DNA from 2 places in the Microbacterium sp. UBA1097 genome. Region 2 is predicted to be linked to the other one. Evidence: predicted binding sites of a transcription regulator. Region 2 holds the regulator's gene; the other holds the start of a gene.
The links. The regulator LexA, encoded in region 2, represses DNA repair genes until DNA is damaged. The targets are predictions, from matches to a motif close to TCGAACANNTGTTCGA.
Positions count from the first base shown of each region.

Region 1: the regulator LexA is predicted to act here: its motif matches at 2,543-2,558, upstream of B4F19_RS01455 (intein-containing Rv2578c family radical SAM protein).

Region 1 is NZ_DCBW01000008.1:13,774-21,567, reverse strand. Features, by position in the region: gene B4F19_RS01470 (ABC transporter ATP-binding protein) at 1-189, shown strand, start outside; gene B4F19_RS01465 (energy-coupling factor transporter transmembrane component T) at 204-1,028, shown strand; gene B4F19_RS01460 (acyl-CoA dehydrogenase family protein) at 1,167-2,330, opposite strand; gene B4F19_RS01455 (intein-containing Rv2578c family radical SAM protein) at 2,567-4,681, shown strand; gene B4F19_RS01450 (DEAD/DEAH box helicase) at 4,821-6,917, opposite strand; gene B4F19_RS01445 (aldose 1-epimerase family protein) at 7,214-7,794, shown strand, end outside.
Region 2 is NZ_DCBW01000019.1:108,033-115,826, forward strand. Features, by position in the region: gene hflX (GTPase HflX) at 1-1,179, shown strand, start outside; gene B4F19_RS05955 (S9 family peptidase) at 1,142-3,082, opposite strand; gene B4F19_RS05960 (hypothetical protein) at 3,093-4,463, opposite strand; gene lexA (transcriptional repressor LexA) at 4,526-5,206, opposite strand; gene B4F19_RS05970 (LysM peptidoglycan-binding domain-containing protein) at 5,471-5,845, shown strand; gene B4F19_RS05975 (histidinol-phosphate transaminase) at 5,889-6,983, shown strand; gene hisB (imidazoleglycerol-phosphate dehydratase HisB) at 6,980-7,585, shown strand; gene hisH (imidazole glycerol phosphate synthase subunit HisH) at 7,582-7,794, shown strand, end outside.

The DNA of each region.
Region 1 (7,794 bases), on a different contig from region 2:
GTGGCGGTGATGGAGTCGGGACGCCTCACGGCCTGCGGAGCGCCGGGCGAGGTGTTCGCGGATGCCGAGCTCATCGCCCGCGCGGGCCTGCGGGTCCCGCCGCTCGCGCGCGCCCTCGCCCCGCTCGCCACGCACCCGGAACTGCGAACGGTCACCCGCGTTGCTGACCTTCCCGGGGGTGGCCCGTGACGACGGCGCCGACAATGCTCCCGGCATCCGTTGCCGATGACCCGTACGCCGCCGTGCGGCGCACCTCGGCGGTGCGCTTCCTCTATGGGCTGAACCCGCTTGCGAAGATGGCAGCGGTCCTTCCGGCGCTCGTGCTGCTCGTGTTCGTGCGCGATCTTGCGACACCGGTGGCGTTTCTCGCGCTGTCGTACCTCGTGCTGCTCGTCGGCGTGAGTCTCAGCATCCGGGCAGCTGTCCTTCTCGCTCTCGCGATACCCGGCGCCATAGCGGTGTTGGGCTTCGGCTTCGCGCTCTGGACGGATGCCGCACTCGTTGCCGATACCCCGCCCGTGCTGCAGATCGGGGCATGGACCCTGTACAGCGGCGCTCTCGAGATCGGACTTGCGACGGGGTTGCGGCTCGCTGCGATCCTCGCGCTCTCGCTCATCCCGGGCCTCAGCACGACCGGTCCCGATCTCGTGCGGGCCTGCGTGCAGCAGCTGCGCGTCCCGTACCGGATCGGGTATACAGCCCTGGCCGCGTTCCGGTTCGTTCCCCGGTTCGGTCACGAGCTTGAGATCATCCGGCAGGCCCACCGCGTGCGCGGCGCGCACCGCGGGCGCGGACCGGTCGCGAGTCTGCGCCGCTGGGCCAGCTATCTCGTGCCGCTGCTTGCCGGCGCGATCCGTCATGCCGAGCGGGTGGCCCTCGCGATGGACTCCCGCGCCTTCGGCGCCTACCCCGATCGCACCGAGCGACACCTCGTGCCGTTCCGCGCCCGCGACGTCGTCTTCATCGCCGCTTTCTGGCTAGCCTCCGCCGCCCTCTTCACCCTCTTCTTCCCCTGGGGTCTCGCCTAGTCAGCCGAGTTGTCCCTCACCCAGCCGAGTTGTCCCTCACCCAGCCGAGTTGTCCCGAGCCAAGGCATCCCGAACGACGGATGCCGCGACCCGCGCCTCCTGAGAGGGCGGTGTCGCGGCATCCTGTCGCAGGTGTGATCAGCGCTTGCCGGCGAGGTCGCGGCCGACGATCTCGCGCATGATCTCGTTCGTACCGCCGTAAATGCGGTGGACGCGAGCGTCGAGGAACGCGCGCGCGATCGGGTACTCGGTGATGTAGCCGTACCCGCCGTGCAGCTGGACCCCGAGGTCAAGGACCGCCCACTCTCGCTCGGTCGCCCAGAACTTGTACTTCGCGGCCTCCTCGGCCGAGAGCTTCTTGTCGGCGTACGCGCGCATAACCCGATCGGTATATGCCCACAGCGCCTCGACGTCGGCAGCCATGTCGGCAAGCCGGAATCGGGTGTTCTGGAAGTCAGCGATCCGCTCCCCGAAGGCCTCGCGGTCCTTCGTGTAGGCCAAGGTCCAGTCCAGGGCTGCCTGAGCCGCAGCGGCCCCCGCGACGCCGATCGACATGCGCTCGAGGGGCAGGTTCATCATGAGCTGCACGAAGCCCATGCCCTCGCGGCCGCTGATGAGGTTCTCCTCGGGAACGAAGACGTCGCTGAACGAAAGCTCGGCGGTGTCGTGGCCGTGGAAGCCCATCTTGTGCAGCTTCTTGCCGTGGTCGAAGCCTTCCATACCGTTCTCGATGAGCAGCAGGCTGAAGGCATCCGGGCGGTTGCCCTCGCCGGTCTTGACGAAGGTGACCACCAGGTCGGCGGTCTTGCCGCTGGAGATGAAGGTCTTCGCGCCGTTGACGACGTAGCCGCCGTCGACCTTCTTCGCGGTCGTCTTGATGCCGCGAAGGTCGCTTCCTGCGCCGGGCTCGGTCATGGCGAGCGCACCGATCACCTCGCCGGTGGCCATACCAGGGAGCCACTTCTCCTTCTGCTCCTGGGTACCCATGTGCACAAGGTAGGGAACGGCCAGGTCATCCTGGATGCCGAAAGCACCGGCCAGCGATCCCGAGCCTGCCGCGATGACCTCCTCCATGACGATCGCGCGGAAACGGTAGTCCTGCAGCATCCCGGCGCCGCCGAACTCCTCCGGCACCGACAGGCCGATAAGCCCGGACTCACCGGCGGCCTTCATCGTGTCGCGGTCGATCTCGCCTTCGGCATCCCACCGGGCAATCGCCTCGTTCGTGACGTAACGCTTGACGAACTCCTTGACGACGTCGCGGAACGCCTCGTGGTCTTCGTCGTAGATGTCGCGCTCCATGTGAGCCCTTCCTTCCACATCGATGGCGCGGGCCTGCCGGAATCGGCGGATCGGCCCCGTCGCCGACGCGATTCTATGCCCGCATGCCGGTGCGGCTTCGAACCCCGTGTGGGATTGCGGTTCACGTCGGGCGGTACTGCGTCTCGCGTTTGTAGGATGCCTCCAGGTTCGGCATCCAGTTCGGCTGATCTGACCCGCGGGTTGACAGTTGATCGTATTTTTGTTCGACTGTGCGCATGCGATGGAACGGGCAGACGATCGGCGCGAGCGATGGCAACGCGCTGCCCGGAATGGAGCACCTCGGCGGCTTCATCCGCTCGGTCACGACACCCGAGTTCGCGGGGATGACCTTTCACGAGGTCGTCGCCAAGAGCGCCCTCAACCACGTGCCCGGCGCCTCGGGGATGCCGTTCGACTGGACAGTGAACCCCTACCGCGGATGCAGTCATGCCTGCTCGTACTGCCTAGCTCCGGAAACCATGATCCTGCTCGCCGACGGCCGCACCCGCGCCCTCGGCGATCTTCGAGTCGGAGAATCGATCATCGGCACCGAACGCCGCGGAGAGTACCGCCGGTACGTTGCCACAACGGTGCGCGCGAAGTGGGCGACGGTCCGACGCGCACACCGCGTGACCCTCGCCGATGGGACAGAGCTCGTCGCAAGCGCCGATCACCGCTTCTTGACCGAGCGAAGCTGGAAGCACGTGACGGGAGCGATGAGTGGACCGGAGCAGCGTCCCTACCTGACTTTTAACAACCGGCTGATGGGTTTCGGGATTGGAGCGGCGAGAGTCACAGGGCACGACGCCACCGACAGATGGTGGCGGCTGGGCTACCTTGCGGGGATGATTAAGGGCGACGGGATGATTCTGCACAAGACATACCCGCGTGGGGGTCGCACCGGCGCGATTCACGCCTTTCGGCTCGCTCTCGCGGACACGGAGGCTCTCGAACGCACCCAGGCGCTATTGGCGCTCGAGGGAATCCCCACCAACGTCAGGCCGTTTACAGCCGCAACCGAGCAGCGGCGCGCCATGCTCGCTATCCATACAGCACGCAAAGAGGCGGTGGCCGCAATTGAGGCCCTTATCCAGCGACCTACAGACCCGAGCGAGGAATGGCTGGCCGGATACCTGGGCGGGATCTTCGACGCCGAAGGCTCCTGTTCGCGGGGTGTGCTGAGAATCAGCAACAAGAACGAGGACGTGCTCGGTACGGTCCGCGAGGCACTTGCGTGCTTTGATATCCCTGCCGTCACCGAGGGGCCGCGGCCGAACGGGGTGAGCGCTATCCGGGTCACGGGCGGGCTGGCTTCGCGAATGCGTTTCTTCGAGATCTCACGGCCCGCGATCACGAGAAAGCTCTCGATCGTCGACGGTGCGGTGAAGACATCGAGTGACCTCCGCGTCGTCGGAATCGAAGACCTCGGGCACAGCATCGACATGGTCGACATCACGACCGGCACCGGTGATTTCATCGCGAACGGCGTCATCAGTCACAACTGTTTCGCCCGAGGCACGCACGAGTATCTCGAGCTGGACGCCGGGCGCGACTTCGATTCGCAGATCGTCGTGAAGGTCAACGTCGCCGACGTGCTGCGCACGGAACTCGCGCGACCCTCGTGGACGGGCGACCCAGTCATGCTCGGCACGAACACCGACCCCTATCAGCGGGCCGAGGGACGGTACCGACTCATGCCCGGGATCATTCAGGCGCTGACGGATGCCGGTACCCCGTTCTCGATCCTCACGAAGGGCACGCTGCTGCGCCGCGATCTTCCGCTTCTGACGGAAGCCTCCCGTGAGGTCGACATCTCGCTCGCGATGTCGATCGCCGTGTTCGACGATGCGCTACAGCGCGCCCTCGAGCCGGGGACCCCGAGCGCCGCGGCGCGGCTCGAGACCGTCCGCGCAGCGACGGATGCCGGATTCCGCGTCACCGTGTTCCTGATGCCGATCCTCCCCCACCTCACGGATTCGATCGCCACGCTCGATGACGCACTGGGGCGCATCCGCGCAGCCGGTGCACACCGGGTGGTCTTCGGCGCGCTGCACCTGCGGCCGGGGGCGAAGCAGTGGTTCTGGCAATGGCTTGAGCGGGAGCATCCGGAGTTGGTCGGCTCGTATCGCGGACTCTATCCGGGCGCTTCCGCCTACGCGCCGAAGGCCTACCGGCAATGGCTGGCCAAGCGCGTCCGTCCGCTGCTGCGGGTGCACGGACTGACCGGCCACGCCGAAGAAGAAGCTCCCCCACGCGAGCCGGTCCCCGGTCTGGCTGCGCGCCGCGCGGCGGCATCCGTCGTCACGACCTCGCGCGGCAGGCGGGCTGACGCCGCCGCCATGCTGTTCTGACGCCGCTGACGACTCCTCTTCGACGTAGGACAAATACCCGAGGTAGGACGATCCGGTGGGGATTCGTCCTACCTCGGAGATATTTCCTACCTAGCGCAGGGTGCCAGAGGCGCGGGAGTGCCGGGAGTGGTGCGGCGCGTCAGGCGTCGACGTCGGCGAGCTGACGGCCCGCGATCTCCTCGAGCAGGTCGTCGCCGATGCGCGCGTCCTCGAACGGCGCGTCGATCTCGGCGCGGTCGAGCATCTCGGTCATCCGGCGACGACGCTGACGCGTGATGAGCGTCACAACGCGGCCCTCACGACCGGCCCGCCCTGTGCGACCCGAGCGGTGCAGGTACGTCTTGTACTCGTCGGGAGCGTCGGCCTGCACGACCAGGTCGATGTCATCGACGTGGATGCCGCGCGCGGCGACATCCGTGGCGACGAGCACCCGCACCCGCCCCGAGGTCAGCTTCTCGAGGTTCCGCGTGCGCTTGGCCTGGTTCAGGTCCCCGTGCAGCGCGAGGGACGGGATGCCAGCGTCGTCGAACTGCTCCGCGAGCATCTCGGCGTACGCACGCGTGCGGGCGAACACGAGGGTCTTGCCGTCGCGGTCGACGAGCGAGGTCAGGATCTCTGCCTTGTCGCGGTGGTCGATCACGAGAACACGGTGCTCGATGGTGCTCGAATCCTGGTCCTCGCCAGCAACCTCGTAGACGGCGGGCTCGACGAGGAACTCGTCGACGAGCGCGGCAACTTCACGGTCGAGCGTCGCCGAGAACAACAGCTTCTGACTGCCGTCCGCGGTGAGGCGCAGGATACGCTGCACCGGCTCGAGGAAGCCCAGCTCGCACATGTGGTCGGCTTCATCCAGGACCGCGATCCGAACCTCGGAGAGGTCGAGTTTGCCCTGTTCGACGAGGTCTTCGATGCGGCCCGGCGTACCGACGATGATGTCGACGCCCTTCTTGAGGGCACCGACCTGGCGCGCCTGCGGCACGCCACCGTAGATCTGCGTCGTGAACAGGCCGACGCTGCGGGCGATCGGCTGGATCGTCCGGTCGATCTGCAGCGCGAGCTCACGCGTGGGAGCGAGAACCAGAGCCTTGGGAGAGCGACCGAACTCACGACGGCTTCCTGCCTGCGAACGCAGAATGCTCTCCACGAGCGGGGCGCCAAAGGCGATGGTCTTGCCCGAGCCGGTGCGGCCGCGGGCTAGCACGTCGCGTCCCTCGAGGATCGGAGCGATGGTCGCAGCCTGGATCGGGAACGGCGATGCCGCCCCCAGCTCGGCGAGCACACGGACGATGTTCTCGCCGAGCCCCAGGTCACCGAAACCGACGCCCTCGACAGCGTCAGCCTGAACGGCCTCGGCCTGCAGACGCTCGTGGACGACATCCACGTGCTCTTCGTGGGCAGCCGTGCGCGTCGGAGCGTTCCAGTCGGAGCGGGTTGGACGGTCGTCGCGACGCGGACGATCGTCACGACGTGGACGATCCCCGTAACCGGCGCGGTCGTCACGACGGGGGCGGTCTGCGTAGGAGGGTCGGTCATCGCGACGCGGACGGTCTCCGTAGCGGTCCTGGCTCTCGCGCTGCGGACGGTCGTCGCGGCGCGCGCGGTCGCCATAACCACCGCGGTCATCCCGACGCGGACGTTCACCGTAGGCGGGGCGATCGTCCCGACGCGGACGATCGGAGTAGCGGTCCTGCTGCGCACGGTCATCCCGACGCGGACGCTCCGAGTAACGATCCTGACCCTCACGCTGCGGACGGTCGCCGTAGGCGGGGCGGTCATCCCGACGCGGACGGTCACCGTAGGACGGGCGGTCATCCCGACGCGGGCGATCCCCATACGAGGGGCGGTCATCCCGACGCGGACGGTCACCGTACGACGGACGGTCGTCCCGACGCGGCCGGTCATCGCGCGAACTGCGGCCATAGCCACCGGAGCGCTGGCGGTCATCGCGTGCGGGACGGTCATCGCGGCGCGGACGATCGTCCCGGGCGTGGGTACGGATGGCGCGGGCCTCATCGCGACCTGCGCGCTCCTGCGCGGTCCAGCGACGCTTGGGCGCCGCGTCCGACTCTGCAGTCTCGGGGCGGTAGCCGCGGTGGCTGGGGCTCTTGCTGCCGGGCTTTCCGGCCGACGACGTGCCAGGGCGACGCTTGCGGTCCTGGTATGCGGTCTTCTCGCCGTAGCGCGGTTCGAAGTTCTTGGCAGCGCGGCCGCCGGCCGGCTTCTTGCTCTTGGGCATGGGTGTGTTCTTCCTGGGTTCTCTCGCACGAGAACAGCAGTCGAGACGCGCTCGACAGGCCCGGACTCTCTTGGCCGGGGGCCATTCATGTGATGGTCATGCACGCCGATCGGCGCTCACCATCGGCCCCAAGGACTCACAAACCCACTCGCCATACATGGCAATGTCCAGAGCCGACCTATCCAGCGTACAGGCTCACCCTGGGAAACCCCCGCGCCGCGGCAACCACGGCAGGCAAGGTCGGATGCATCACCCACGGCCTCTAGCATGGGCACGACGCCCGCCGAGGAGGACCCATGCCCGACATCCGCCACGACCCCACCGGGGAGCAGTTCCACCTCTCGAGTGCCGACGGTCGCGTGACCGCGCACCTCACCCAGGTGGGTGCGACGATCCGCGGGCTCACCGTCGATGGCGTGGACCTCATCGCACCGTACCCGCAGGGGATGCCGGCGCCCGCGGCATCCGGAACCGTGCTCGTGCCGTGGCCGAACCGCGTCCGCGATGGCAAGTGGAGCCACAACGGCACCACCTACCAGCTGTGGATCACCGACCCGTCGGTCGGGGGCGCATCGCACGGGCTGCTGCGCTTCATGCCGTACACGGTGGCCGAGCAGTCCGGCGACCGGCTCACGCTCGCGGCCACAGTCTTTCCCCAGAGCGGCTACCCGTTCCAGCTCGACACGACAGTCGCGTACGCGCTCACTGCCGACGGCATCGAGGTCACCCACATCATCGAGAACGTCGGCACGGATGCCGCACCGGCAGCCCTCGGCACCCACCCGTACTTCACGCTCGGCGACGTACCGACAGCCGACCTGGTGCTCACCTCGCCGGGCGCGAAGATGCTCGTGCTCGATGACGCGCTGATCCCGAT
Region 2 (7,794 bases):
CTCGATGGCGTCCTCCAGCGCCGCCCTCACCCGGATCCCGCCACCTACCTCGGACGAGGCAAGGCCGAGGAGCTCCGCGACATCGTCGCCTCGCTTGGCGCCGACACTGTGATCGCCGACACCGAACTCGCGCCGAGCCAGCGGCGCGCACTCGAGGATGTCGTCAAGGTCAAGGTAATCGACCGCACCACGGTCATCCTCGACATCTTCAGCCAGCACGCGAAGAGCCGCGAGGGCAAGGCGCAGGTCGAACTCGCACAGCTTGAGTACCTCCTGCCGCGCCTTCGCGGCTGGGGTGAGTCGATGAGCCGCCAGGCCGGTGGCCAGGTCGGTGCAGGCGGCGCCGGTATGGGTTCTCGCGGTCCCGGTGAGACCAAGATCGAACTCGACCGCCGCCGCATCCGTACTCGGATGGCGCAGCTGCGGCGACAGATCCGTGACTTCGCACCGGCGCGGGATGCCAAGCGTGCTGAGCGTCGGCGCAACACGGTGCCGTCGGTTGCGATCGCCGGGTACACGAACGCCGGCAAGTCGAGCCTTCTCAATCGGCTCACGAACGCCGGAGTACTGGTCGAAAACGCCCTGTTTGCGACGCTGGATGCGACGGTGCGCCGTACCGAGGCGTCCGATGGTCGGGTCTACACCCTCACCGACACCGTCGGTTTCGTGCGCAATCTGCCGCACCAGCTGGTTGAAGCCTTTCGGTCGACTCTCGAGGAGGTCGGCCAATCGGACGTGATCGTGCACGTCGTGGATGCTTCACACCCCGACCCCGCGGCGCAGTTGGCTACCGTTCGTGACGTCATCGGCGATGTCGGAGCGCGTGACCTGCCGGAGATCGTCGTCTTCAACAAGGCCGACCTCGTCGACGAATCGACGCGCATGGTTCTTCGGGGGCTGGAGCCCGCGGCGCTGTTTGCCTCTTCCCGCACGGGGGAGGGCATAACCGAGCTTCGGGCTGCCATCGAGCGGGCTCTTCCGCTTCCGGCGGTCGAAGTCCACGCGATCGTTCCCTATGACCGCGGCGACCTGATCTCCGCCGCACACGAGTCCGGGCACGTCATCGCCATCACCCACGAGGAGTCCGGGACGGCCCTCCACGCATTCGTATCCGAGAAGCTTGCAGCCGAGCTCGCGCCTTTCAGCTCAGCGTCAGCGGTGCGGCGCCTGGGGGAGTGAACCCGAACACCGCGCCGAGGAAGGCAAGCTCCGTTTCGATGGCGTGGATGACGGTCTCGGCGCGCCGGAAGCCGTGAGCCTCTCCCTCGTAGAGGACGTAGGCATGCGGGATGCCGCGCGCAGCTAGCGCTTCTCGAATGGCCTCTGCCTGTGCTGGGGGTACGACTTCGTCCTCCGCTCCCTGAAGCAGGAGCATGGGAACGTCGAAGCCGTCGGGATGCGAGAGCGGAGAGCGCTCCAGATAGAGGTGTTCCGCCTCGGGGAGCGGGCCGATGAGGCCATCGAGGTACCGAGCCTCGAAGTCGTGGGTATCGGCAGCGAGCGCGCGAGCATCGCCGACGCCGTAGCGGGACACCCCGGCGGCGAACACGTTGGTCTGGACGATCGCTGCGAGGACTGTCCAACCGCCCGCGGATCCGCCGTCGATCGCTATGCGGGCAGGATCTGCCAGTCCGGCCTCCGCTAGCGCAAGCGCCGCGTCGCGCACGTCCTCGACGTCAACGACACCCCACTGCCCCCGGAGCCTCTCGCGATATTCGCGCCCGTACCCGGTTGAGCCGCCGTAGTTCACGTCCAGCACACCGATTCCACGGCTGGTGAAGTAGCTGATCTTCGGGGATGCCGCACCGCCGACATGGCCCGTCGGACCACCGTGTACGAGGACGATGTAGGGCGGAAGCTCCCCCTCCGGAGCGGCCGCCTCCGGGTTCGTCGGGGGGAAGGCGAAGGCGTGGACCTCACCCCGGGGGCCTTCGGTGCTTAGCTCGATCGGCCGCGGCGTCCATTCGGCAGGCCAGGCGCTTTCACCGCCGGCGACCGGCTCCCAGCGCGCGCTGTCGATATCGACCAGCCACACGCCGGCGGCGCCGTCCGTCCGGGAGCCGATCACGAGGGCACGCCGGCCCGCGGCATCCTCGACCGACACGTCGGAACTCACCGGTCCGCCGAGATCGTGCATATCGCCGCCGGGAGCGACGGCGACGACCCGATCGGTGCCCTGGGTGCGGACGCAGACAGCGGTGCCGTCTGCCCCCAGGGCATACCAGCGCCCCCCGAGGGACCACAGCGGCCCTCCGGTGTCCTCCGGGGCCGGGGCGATGGGCGTTGCGCCGTGAGAGGCCGACCAGGAGTGCAGGTTCCACCGACCATCGGGGTCGTCGAGGAACACGAGTCTGTCGGTGTCCAGCCACTCGGGTTGCAGGGGCGCTCGGTCTGGGCCACCGGCGACGGTCTGCCACTTCTCGATACGGCCGTTCACGAATCGACCGAGACGGAGCTCGGTGCTATCCCATGGCATGGCTGGATGATTCCAGGCGATCCAGGCGAGGTGGGATCCGTCGGGCGAAACCGCGGGGTGGGCGACGAAGTCACTCCCCGCCACCACGGAGACGATCTGATCCACATCGCTCGCGGCAGAACCGTTGCGCGGAACTCGCACGATGTCGCGAGCGGGAACGCCGGGCCGTGTGTGGTCTTCTCGGATCGCCCACAGCTCTCCGGCGGCGAACCGCAGTCCACCGAATCGCATCCGCGTCCCGGCCGGTGTCAGGGCGCGCGGCTCAGTCCCCGCTTCGAGGATCCAGATCCGCTGATCTGTCTTCTCCACGAAGCACAACGCGCCGTCATCCGTCGCTGCCCACGGGCCGCCGCCGTACTCGTGCACACGAGACCGAGCGTTCCACGGGGCGGGCAGGAGCTCTTCGACAGTCCCATCGGCCAGGCGCCGTCGGACTGTCGTGCGCCCATTCTCGGCTGGAACGCTCTGTCCCCACCAGATCTCCTCGCCGTCTGGGGCCGCGACGAACGCCGCACCTTCGTAGCGCGGGGACGCCGCGGCAACGGATGCTGCGGAGATCGGAGACGGCCAGGTGCCGTAGGGGAGCCGGGGAAGGAAGGAAGCCATGGTCCCCACGCTACGCGCGGTCGCTGGCGCGCTCCTCGACGACGATCTCCTCGGAGCCGTCCGCGTCGGCCACGTCCACCTCGACGACCTCGACCTCGACGATCTCGCGCTGCTGCAGCAACTCGAGGATCCAGGCGACGATGACTGTCACCAGGAACACCAGAAGGACATCGCTGAAGGAAAGTGGGCGGAGCGCAAGAAGCCAGATGACCGCGAGGACGACCAGCGCGATCCGGATCGCGACGCGGTACCGAGCGAGGAAGCGTCCGAAGGCGCCAGTGTTGAGTCCCCGCGCGGCGAGAGCGCCGCGGATAGTCGCGTTGAAGCCGCTTACGCCGCCACGGGTGGCGGTGGCTGAACGGCTCGACCCCATCAGCCAGCCGATGACCGCGATCACGAGACCGAGCAGCGCGATCACAAGCGCGCTCTGCGCCATGGATGCGGTGAGCTGCGCATAGATCACACTGAGGGCCGACGGGGAGAGGTCGAGCTGGCCGGCTACGACGGTACTTGCTGCAGCGCCGATACCGAATCCGGCAGCGAGCATGCCGCCGCCGATGAACAGTCCGACCCCCGTACCGATTACCGCGACGCTGCGGCGCCGCGCGATGACGATGGCCAGGACGAACAGTGCGATGGTCACGATCGAGAGCCACCAGCCGACAGCATCAGCGAGCGCATAGACAGTCCGGAACGCGATGAGCGCCTCGCCGTCGCCGATGATGATGGTCTTGTCGATGCTGGGGATGAGCCCGGCAACGCCGACCCCGCTCTCGGTGAGCCGTTCCTTGACCTGGTCGATGATCGGGCCCAGCGCGATCCCGAGGCCGTCGTTGTCGAGGACGAGGATTCCGCCGCCGTCGGCTGTCGCGACGGTCGTGATCGAGCGGTGGACACCCCGAAGCGCGAAGGCCCAGACATCCGAGAAGGCATCTGACTCCACGATGCGTTCGACCGCGGAGTTGACCAGGTTCTGCACGCCCTGGGCAGCCGGCGCGCGCAGTGCGTTGAGCGCTGTCGATGCCGCGGGAGGCAGTCCCAGGTCCTCAATGCCGTCGAAGACCTGGTCGGTGAGGCCCGCGAAGTCGACCTGCGCATCGATGGCTGCCGTCGCCTCATCGACGATGAGTTCCTGGACGGCGGGATCCTCGGTCAACGGGGCGAACGTAGACACGAAGGCATCCTCGTCGACCAGCTGCACGCGTGCCCACGTGGTGACCACCGACACCGGCACGAGAATCGTCGCGATCACGATGACGAACGCCGACAGGGCGGCGCGCCACCACCCACCGGACGGGGAGGTGCGGACCGTCAGACGCGCGTTTTCAGCCTCGAGGGCGCGGATCCGGGATTCGAGGTCTTCGGGTGTCGGCGAGCTCATGGGCCCCATTTTGGCGGAAGACCACTTTCACCGCCTCACCCGAATATGGCGATCTGTGCGGCTCAGACCGCGCGAAGGACCGCCACGACCTTGCCGAGGACCGTCGCTTCGTCGCCGAGGATGGGTTCGAAGGCTGAATTGCGGGGGAGAAGCCAGGTGTGTCCATCCCGCTGGCGAAATGCCTTGACCGTCGCTTCACCGTCGAGCATCGCGGCGACGATGTCGCCGTTCTCGGCGGTCGCCTGGGAGCGTACGACCACCCAGTCACCGTCACAGATCGCAGCGTCGATCATCGATTCGCCGCTGACCCGCAACATGAAAAGCTCACCTTTGCCGACGAGCTGTCGGGGAAGCGGGAAGATCTCTTCGATCTGCTGATCAGCGGTGATCGGCACGCCAGCGGCAATGCGCCCGACGAGCGGCACCATCGCTGCGTCGCCGACAGACGGCGCGGTGTCTGCGGGGTTTTCAGCGGCCATGCCCGGTAGGTCGATGAGCACCTCCATTGCGCGCGTCTTGCCGGCATCGCGGCGAAGGTATCCGCTCAGTTCCAGCTGGTTGAGCTGATGCGTGACGCTCGAGAGGCTCTTGAGCCCGACGGCATCGCCGATCTCACGCATGCTCGGCGGGTAGCCGTTTCGGGCGATCGAGCGCTGGATCACCTCAAGAATCGCGAGCTGTTTCTCGCTGAGGCTGCGCCGCCGCCGCGTACTAGCGCGTTCCCGTACCGGCTCCTCGTTCATTGCCCCGCTCCTGTCGCTGCTCGCATCTGCCCGCACTCGTCTTCGAATGTCGGAGGTTGGTGATGACCTGTCTTCATCGAAACCGTAACCGCCTCAATACCCTTTCGGGGATACCCGGCCCGCGTGTCGTGTTCGAAACATCCCCGGGAGGAATCCGACTTGACAGCCAGAATACTCGAAGATAACTTCGGAAGAGAGCTTCGCATCCGCCACTCCTGGCCGGGCGGTGGATGCGAATCTCTCCTCGAGATGACGGAGGATGACATGACGACGATTGCTCTCGGCACCGCACCCACGACGATCGCTGCGGCCCGACCCGCCGCGAAACGGCTTCGACTGACTGCTCGTGGTCGAGCCGTCCTCACGGCGCTTGCTGCGCTGCCGGCGGTCATCGTCATCCTCGGCGTCATCTGGGGTGGCGGTGCCGCCCTCGCCTCCCTTGATTCCTCGGCGCCGGCGGGGACGTTCGAGACGGTCACCGTTTCGGCGGGGGACTCCCTGTGGTCCATCGCGCAAGAGATCGCACCGGATGCCGACCCCCGCGACGTCGTGGCCGAGATCTCCCGCCTGAACGGTCTGACGGGAAGCGTTGTGAGCGCGGGGCAGCAGCTCGCTATCCCCCTCGCCTACAGCGAGTGAATCCTGCTGAAGAACCGAGTGCGGCCTCATCAGGCACCGTACGATGGGACGGGTGACGATTCGCCTCGATGATCTTCCGCTCCGCGATGACCTACGGGGTCTCACCCCGTACGGCGCACCGCAGGCGCCACTTCCTGTCGGCCTGAATGTCAACGAGAACACTCACCCGGTGCCGCGGGAGGTAGCCGACGACATCCTGGATGCGATCGGACGCGCCCTCGGCGAGATCAACCGCTACCCGGACCGCGAGTTCCGGGAACTGCGTGAGGGATTCGCCGAGTACCTTCGCCATGGCCTCGTCGCCGACCAGATCTGGGCGGCGAACGGATCGAACGAGGTGCTTCAGCACGTTCTCCAGGCGTTCGGCGGGCCGGGGCGTCGCGCCTTCGGGTTCGCTCCCACCTATTCGATGTACCCCTTGCTGACGCGAGCGACCGGGGCCGAGTGGGTCTCCGGAAGCCGAGGTGCCGACTACACGGTGGATGCCGTATCGGCGGTCGACCAGATCGCTGCCGCCGATCCCGACATCGTGTTCCTGTGCGCCCCCAATAATCCGACAGGGACGCCGATGAGCCTCGAGGTGATCGAGGCCGCCTACGAGGCGACGCGCGGGATCGTGCTCGTCGATGAGGCGTACTTCGAGTTCGCGCCTCGAACGGCGCCATCCGCGCTGTCGTTGCTGCCGGGCCGCGAACGCCTCCTCGTTTCGCGCACCATGAGCAAGGCGTTCGCCTTCGCCGGAGCCCGCGTTGGCTACCTCGCTGCCGATCCCGCCGTGATCGATGCCTTGCGGTTGGTGCGGTTGCCTTACCACCTCAGTTCGCTCACGCAGGCGGCGGCGCTCGCTGCGCTTGCCCACGCCCCGGTGATGCTCCAGATGGTGGATGAGATCGTGATGCAGCGCGATCGCATCTCGGCGACAGTCGAAGCTCTCGGCTACCGCGCCTACGAGTCGTGGACCAACTTCGTGCTGTTCAGCGGGGTAGAAGACCCCGGACGCACGTGGCAACAGCTTTATGATCGCGGCATCCTCGTTCGTGACATCGGCATCCCGCGCAGCCTGCGGGTGTCGGCCGGCACCGCCGAGGAGACCACCGCGTTTCTGGAAGCACTCGCGTCGATAGACTCTCGCGCATGAGCAGCAGCCGCACCGCATCGGTCACGCGAGCCACGAGCGAGTCGCGCGTCGAGTTGAGCCTTGACCTCGATGGCACCGGCGCCAGCACGATCGACACCGGCGTCCCGTTCTACGATCACATGCTCACGGCGTTCGCGAAGCACTCCCTGACCGACCTCACGGTGCGTGCCGAAGGTGACGTGGAGATCGACGCTCACCACACCGTCGAGGATGTCGCGATCGTGCTCGGTGACGCCATCCGTGAAGCCCTCGGCGACAAGTCGGGCATCTCGCGTTACGGCGACGCGCTCGTTCCGCTGGACGATGCCTTGGCCCAAGCTGTCGTGGACATCAGTGGACGTCCTTACCTCGTGCACGACGGCGAGCCCGACGGGTTCGCGCTTCACCTGATCGCCGGTCACTTCACAGGGTCGCTCGTGCGGCACACCTTCGAGGCGATCAGCTACCACGCCGGCCTCACCGTCCACCTCCGGGTTCTGGCTGGCCGTGATCCGCACCACATCGCCGAGGCCGAGTACAAGGCCTTCGCGCGCGCTTTCCGCCAGGCCAAGGCACTCGATCCCCTCGTGCGCGGTATCCCGAGCACGAAGGGTGCGCTGTGACCTCGGCGTCGACAACGACCGCGCGGCCGACGGTCGCCGTTCTGGACTACGGATCCGGCAATGTTCACTCTGCGGTCAAGGCGCTGGCCCTGGCGGGGGCTGACGCCCGCCTGACCGATGACCGCGATCTGATCATGGCTGCGGACGGTCTGGTCGTTCCGGGCGTCGGCGCCTTCCGCTCCGTCGTGGATGCGCTGCGCGAATCCCGT